One region of the Paenibacillus sp. SJS-P3 genome, then DNA from elsewhere that is predicted to be linked to it. Evidence: predicted binding sites of a transcription regulator. Region 1 holds the regulator's gene; the other holds the start of a gene.
The links. The regulator LexA, encoded in region 1, represses DNA repair genes until DNA is damaged. The targets are predictions, from matches to a motif close to CGAACATATGTTCG.
Positions count from the first base shown of each region.

Region 2: AC06G8_RS13340 (DNA polymerase IV) is a predicted target of LexA. The motif match lies at 1,656-1,669, and genes of this name have one in related genera.

Region 1 covers NZ_CM160043.1:2,304,503-2,307,887, forward strand. Annotated here, with positions in the region: gene AC06G8_RS10595 (TetR/AcrR family transcriptional regulator) at 1-200, shown strand, start outside; gene AC06G8_RS10600 (GNAT family N-acetyltransferase) at 450-905, shown strand; gene AC06G8_RS10605 (hypothetical protein) at 1,145-1,717, shown strand; gene lexA (transcriptional repressor LexA) at 1,854-2,477, opposite strand; gene AC06G8_RS10615 (LysM peptidoglycan-binding domain-containing protein) at 2,688-3,152, shown strand; gene AC06G8_RS10620 (DUF896 domain-containing protein) at 3,314-3,385, shown strand, end outside.
Region 2 covers NZ_CM160043.1:2,885,977-2,889,361, reverse strand. Annotated here, with positions in the region: gene AC06G8_RS13345 (glycoside hydrolase family 13 protein) at 1-1,372, opposite strand, end outside; gene AC06G8_RS13340 (DNA polymerase IV) at 1,727-2,980, shown strand; gene AC06G8_RS13335 (YhjD family protein) at 2,977-3,385, shown strand, end outside.

The sequences.
Region 1 (3,385 bases):
TTGATTTCGTCATCGAGGAATTAGAAAGCGAAGTGGATGCTGCGGCAGGGAGAAATGCCGGTCTGAGCAAAGAGGTGGTTCTGCAGTTTTTTGGTGCGGCTGTAGTCGGAATTGTGGAGTCATATTTCAAAGAAGAAATACCCGGTTCTTCTCAAAGCATAGCAGAACAAGTAGGCATGCTCTTGGACAGGAACCTTTAGAAAGGCAGAGGGTGATGCGGTTGCCGGCGATCGGAGCGCGAATTGGAACAACGATACAAGGAAACCCGATCGGATGCGTTCGGAAGCTGCCGAGATTGCAATGAACGCATACATGCCGCTGATGATCAGCCAGCCTGGTCTAAAAGCAAGGCGTAAAAGAGGAACATTTTCTTTCCGCATCTCCCTATTTTTCTGGGCTGAACGCCGATATAATACGGTAAACGGATTGGTTAGGGGAGAAAGCGAATGATGCGCATAACCGTGGACGACTTGAACGGACCTGAAATCCAGGCATTGATCGGGGAACATCTCCAGGCGATGGCCGACAATTCTCCGCCTGAAAGCATGCATGCCTTGGATCTCAGCGGTTTGAAGAAGCCGGAAATTACGTTCTGGAGCGTATGGGACGGGGATGAGCTGCTCGGCTGCGGCGCTCTCAAGGAGCTTGACAACAGTCATGGCGAGCTCAAATCCATGAGGACGGCTTCAAGGCATCTGAGGAAAGGGGTTGCGCGAAAGCTTCTTGAACATATCATCGGGGAAGCGAAACGAAGGGGCTACGTTCGGATAAGCCTGGAGACGGGCACCATGGCTGCTTTCGTTCCGGCCAGGGATTTGTATGAGAGCTTCGGCTTCATTGAATGCGGACCGTTCGCCGACTATGCGGAGGACCCGAACAGCGTATTCATGACAAAACCGTTGTAACATAACGGAGCAGACGATAAGGGACTCCAACAATTGGTGTGATCTGCGGTATCCGCCGCTGCAGCATTGCGCTTTCGATACGTGCTTTGCTCGCACTCTATAGGCCTTTAACAGCGGCTGTCCTGTCGGACAAGCCGTTTTTTCTTTGTTCTCAGACAATCTGAGAGGGCATAGGCTCATACTCATAGGCATCTTGCCGGAGGATTGCGGTCCTGATCCGGTCCACAGGGGGGAAGAGCGTGGCAAGACAATCAAAGCCGCGGGCTCGGGTGTCGGGAATCGTGCTTGCGCGGACAGCCTCCAGCATGCTGCCGCTATACGCCCGGTTCGTTCGAAGCCGTCCATTCGCTGAGGAATGGAGCGCTGCTGTACGAGCGGCGGATCTCGACACGCTGTTGAAGCTGTTCAGGGAGGAGGTTCTGCTTGCGCCGGTCAATTCGTTCAGTACGAACGGCATCGGTTTCTTCGTGGACTTCAAATATCCGCCGCCTGTTCAGACGTACACGAATGCGACGACCATTCCTCCCGGAACGGCGCAATCCGCTTTCTCTGCAGCAATGCTCCGCAGGCTTTCGGGGGCCGTGCTGCCGCTCTACCGGCAGCTGGCCGGCAGCGGCATCTTCGCCAGGGAGGCGGCGGTTCTGATTCGAAGCGGGCAGGAGGAAAGGTTCCGTCGATTGATCAGGCCTTATGTGCGAAGCCGGCACTTGACCGGAATTCATCTTGAATCTTTCGGGTTCTACATGAGTTTTCAATACCCTGGCTCCAAGCATATCTACCGGAACGAATTTTTCCATGAAAAGTTCCAATGAGCATGCGAAAAGCAGCGAAAAATAAGAACCTTTGAAAAACAAACGCGCACTCTGTCAGAGTGCGCGAATGGCTGAATAAAGCCGAAAGCATGGGGGTAATGGAAGAGACTTCCTATTCGCCGGAAAGGGACAAGCCTCAGTGAAGATTGCGGAACAATCCGATTACCTTGCCGAGTATCGTCACATTCTTGAGCCGGATCGGCTCCATGGAGGAGTTCTCAGGCTGAAGCCGGATATGGTCGCGTTCCTTGTAGAACGTCTTGACCGTCGCTTCGTCATCTTCCGTCATGGCCACGACGATATCGCCGTTGCTGGCGGAAGGCTGCTGGCGGACGATGACGTAATCGCCATTATGTATGCCCGCTTCGATCATGCTCTCCCCGACGACACTCAGCATGAACACCTCGTGGTCGCCGACATAATCAGCCGGCAAAGGGAAGTACTCCTCGATGTTCTCGGTCGCCATGATCGGCACTCCGGCCGTTACCTTGCCGACGACGGGAACGCGGCTGATCGAGACGGGAAAGGGCAGCATGGCGGCATCGTCGCCGTCGAGGATCTCGATGGCGCGCGGCTTGGTAGGGTCGCGGCGGATCAGGCCCTTCTTCTCCAGGCGGTCCAGATGGCCATGCACCGTGGAGCTGGATGCCAGGCCTACCGCCTCGCCGATCTCACGTACTGAAGGTGGATAGCCTTTGTCCCGGACTTCGTTCTTGATGAAGTCAAGAATGGCCTGCTGGCGGTTGGACACTTTAGACATCGCAATCACTCCAAAACTAGAAATTAGTAGAAAGAAATATGTAGGCAAAGTATAGCACAGAACCCGAGTTCGTACAAACATAAGTTCGAGAAACAGCCGTTCGCATCGGGCATGCGCGTTCTGCGAACATACGTTCCAAATAAGCGTTGACCAAAACAAATGTTCGTGTTATTCTGTGAATAAGAACAAACGTTTGGGGAGTGAACGGTCATGATGACTTTATCTGGATATAGCACGCCGGAGCGCGGCTCTAAGGCAACGGTCCGCAGGCAAGAGCAGAAGCAGGAACATATTTATCTCAAGGAATGCTTCCGTCCCGGAGCAGGCGCTGGCGATTCCAGTTTCATCACCCGTTCCTCCGCTGGCTCTGCAAGGCCATCTGGGAACAGCCGTCTGCGCCGCCTGCTTCCTTATGTCGCGTCAATCCTCCTGTTCCTTCTGATCTTCTCCAGCTTCTGGGGATTTTCCGGAGCGAGCTCATCTCTCATCCCCCCCGCAGCTGAAGGCGAGCTTACAATTACGGTGACGAGCGGCGACACTCTATGGTCCATCGCCGGGAATTCCGGCCTTTCCAACGACATCAGGCGCAGCGTATTTATGATCAAGGAGCGCAACGGGCTGAAGGATTCCGATTTGCAGGCGGGACAGACCTTGATCATTCCCAAGCAATCTTGAACAGCTTCTTTTAGAGCTTCAGCTTGCTTGGTAGAGTCTAATTCCATCTCGATAGGTATCAGCTCCGGCGGACATCGCCGGGGTTTTTTGGCTTTCTTGACAAGCTCTTCTCCGTAGTTCAAAGTTAGAAGGAAACGTCAAGGAACAGAGGTGAACGACTAGTGGATATCGATACCTTGATCGCGAGGATCAACGAGCTTTCCCGCAAGCACAAATCTGTCGGGCTGACGCCT
Region 2 (3,385 bases), 580 kb from region 1:
GGCCGACCTCGTCGCCGTAGTAGATGCATGGAGCGCCGGGATAAGCGAGCAGGAAAAGGGCGGCCAGCTTCATCCTGGAGACGCTGCCGCCGCATATCGTCAGCAGGCGCGGCGTGTCGTGGCTGCCGAGCAGATTGAACGCCGCCTCGGTCGCCTGGCGCGGATAGGCGGCCAGCTGGCGGCCGATCGCATCGGCGAATTCGCCAGCCCCGATGTCCTCCTGGGCGAAGAATTCCAGCACGGCGCTGGAAAACGGGTAGTTCATGACGGCGTCGAACTGGTCGCCCTGCAGCCACATCATGGAATCATGCCAGATTTCGCCGAGAATGTACGCATCGGGTCTGGCCTCCTTAACGGTCAGGCGGAATTCGCGCCAGAACTGGTGATCGACCTCGTTGGCCACGTCCAGGCGCCAGCCGTCGATGCCGATCTCCTCGATCCAGTACCGCGCGACCTCCAGCAGGTACTTCTTGACCTCGGGATGGGCCGTGTTCAGCTTGGGCATGAGCGGCTCGAAAGCGTAGGTCTCGTAAGGAGAGAGCCCGCCGCTGCCGCTCGGCCATGGACGCCTGTGGAACCACCCGGCATAACGGGAGCGTTCTCCGTTCTCCAGCGCGTCCGCGAACGGCGCGAACGATTGCCCGCAGTGGTTGAAGACGGCGTCCAGCAGCACGCGTATCCCTCGCTCATGGCAGAGGTCCACGAGCTCCTTCAGCTTGGCGTTGGTGCCGAAGTGGCGGTCGACCCGCATGTAATCCTGCGTGTCGTATTTATGATTGGTCTCGGCTTCGAACACCGGCGTGAAATAAATCGCGTTCACGCCGAGCTCCGTCAGATGGTCCAGACGGTCCATCACTCCCTGAAGGTCTCCTCCGAAAAAGCTTTCCTCGGTAGGCTCCCCTCCCCAGGGCAGCGTTCCTTCCGGGTTGAGGGACGGGTCGCCGTTCGCGAACCGTTCGGGGAAGATCTGGTAGAACACCGCGTCCTTCACCCAGGCGGGGGGCTCGAACACATCCGCGGGGTTCAAATAGGGGAACTCGAACAGCGCCGGCGGATTGTCGGGAAGCTCCTCGACGAATCCTGCTTCGGTCATATAGAGCGTCTGACCGCCGGAATAGAGCCTGAACGCGTAGCGGAGGCGGCGGAACGCGGGGATGACCGCCGCTTCCCAGTAATCGAACATGGCGTCGCTGGCGAATATGCGCAGCTCGATATCCGTTACGGTCTGCTCCCATCCGTACTTGTCGCCGGCTACCGCCTGCACCCGGTCGATGTCGCCGCGCTTCGTGCGCAGGCGCAGATGCACTGTTTCCCTGTCATACGCATAGGCCCAATTCAGCTTGGGCCGGTGATAGACCGCTTCCCGCAGCATCGTCATCTCTCCTTGATCATTCTGGTTGCGCCGGAGACCGGCCTCGACAGGCAAGCGGACATCCGGCTTCTCACATAAAATACCATCCGGATCCGCCTTCCAAACAAGGGAGAGGCCGCGATTCCGGCAAGCGGAAGCGCGAGGCTGGAACGGCCGGGAGCCTCCGCCTCCCAAGGCCGCCGGACGTCGTCCTCCCAGCCGCCGCGCGGCTTCGGCAGCTGGATGATTTTTCTCCTTGCATAGGGAACATACATTCGGTATATAATACGTCTAGAGTGATATACGAACATACATTCGACAACAGGGAGAGGGAAAGTCTCCGCGAGCCCGCTCCCGCAGAACAGGAGGTGCCCGGTGGAGAGAGTGATCATGCTGGCAGATTGCCAGTCGTTCTATGCTTCAGTAGAGAAGGCGGCGCATCCCGAATATCACGACAAGCCGGTTGCCGTGGGCGACCCGTCCCGGATGAACGGCATCGTGCTGGCCGCCTGTCCGATGGCCAAGGCCCGCGGCGTGACGACGGCCTCGCGGGTCGGCGAGGCGCTGGCCCATTGCCCGGAGCTGGTCGTCATCCGGCCCCGGATGGCCATGTACATCGAAGTGTCCTTGTTCATCACGAAGATATTCGAGACGTACACCGATCTCGTGGAGCCTTACAGCATCGACGAGCAGTTCCTCGACGTCACCGGCTCGGCAGGCTACTACGGCTCGCCGGACGAGATGGCGCGCAATATCCAGAACCATATCCAGCTGTCCACGGGCATCTGGTCGAGGGTCGGCATCGGTCCCACCAAGATTCTCGCCAAGATGGCGACGGACAATTACGCCAAGAAAAGCCCGGAGGGCGTCTTCGAGCTGAACCCCGGCAAGCTGGAGTCGACGCTGTGGACGCTGCCCGTGCACCAGATGTTCATGGTGGCCTCGCGGATGACGCGGCACTTCACGCGGATGGGGCTGAATACGATCGGGGACATCGCGCGGCTGGACTTCTCGGAGTTCAAGCGGCGGATGCGGCTGGAGATGGGCAAGCAGAGCGACATCCAGGCAGGCTATTATTGGCAGACGGCGAGAGGGATCGATCCCAGCCCGGTCGTCACCGGCATCCGCCATCAGCTCAAGTCGGTCAGCCACGGCAAGGCGCTGCGCTGGCGGCTGTACCGCCATCTGCCGGACATCGAGGTCGTGCTGCTGGAGCTCGTCGTGGAGGTATGCCAGCGCACGAGGCGGCATGGCTGCATGGGCTCGGTCGTCTCGGTCGCCGCCATGGAGACGGACGGCGAGCGCTCGTCCTGGTTCAGCCGCCAGCTTACGCTGCCCCAGCCGACCTCGCTGACGCATGAGGTCGCCGCGGCGGTGCGGGAGCTGTTCGTCCGGCATTGGAGCGGCCTGCCGGTCGGCCGGATGAACATCTCCCTCTCCGGGCTGACGGATGACAGCGTCATGCAGCTGACGCTGTTCGAGGACCGTACCCGGGCGTACAGCAAGGAGAAGACGATCGACCGGATCAAGCAGCGGTTCGGGTCCGATGCCATCATGCGGGCTTCCTCGCTGCTGGAATCCGGCGTGGCCCGCGAGCGGGCCGAACAAATTGGGGGGCATTACAAATGAGCAAGCTGGACGGCAACGAGCGCTGGAAGTCCAAGATGCTGCTGACGGAGCATGTGGAGCAGTACGACGGGCAGCATACGGCCCGGGAGGCCAAGGTGACGACGGCGGAGGAGCGCGTCATGATCCGGGACTATATCTTGCTGCCCCATATGGAGAAGATGGTCCAGAAGAGCCTGTCCGAGCTCGAGAACTCATCCAATCTGATGCGGCGCCTGTACGGGATGGCGGGCCACCGGGTGCTGGACCGGATCATGCACGACCTGTACGCCCTGCGCCGGGAGCTCAAGGCGCGCAACATCCGCATCCTCGCGGAGGAGCAGTCGAACTCGGTCGTGTACCACCGCTATTATTGCCGGGGCTACGAGGAGCACTTCGGCATGACGCGGGAGGTCATGCGCTCGGAGA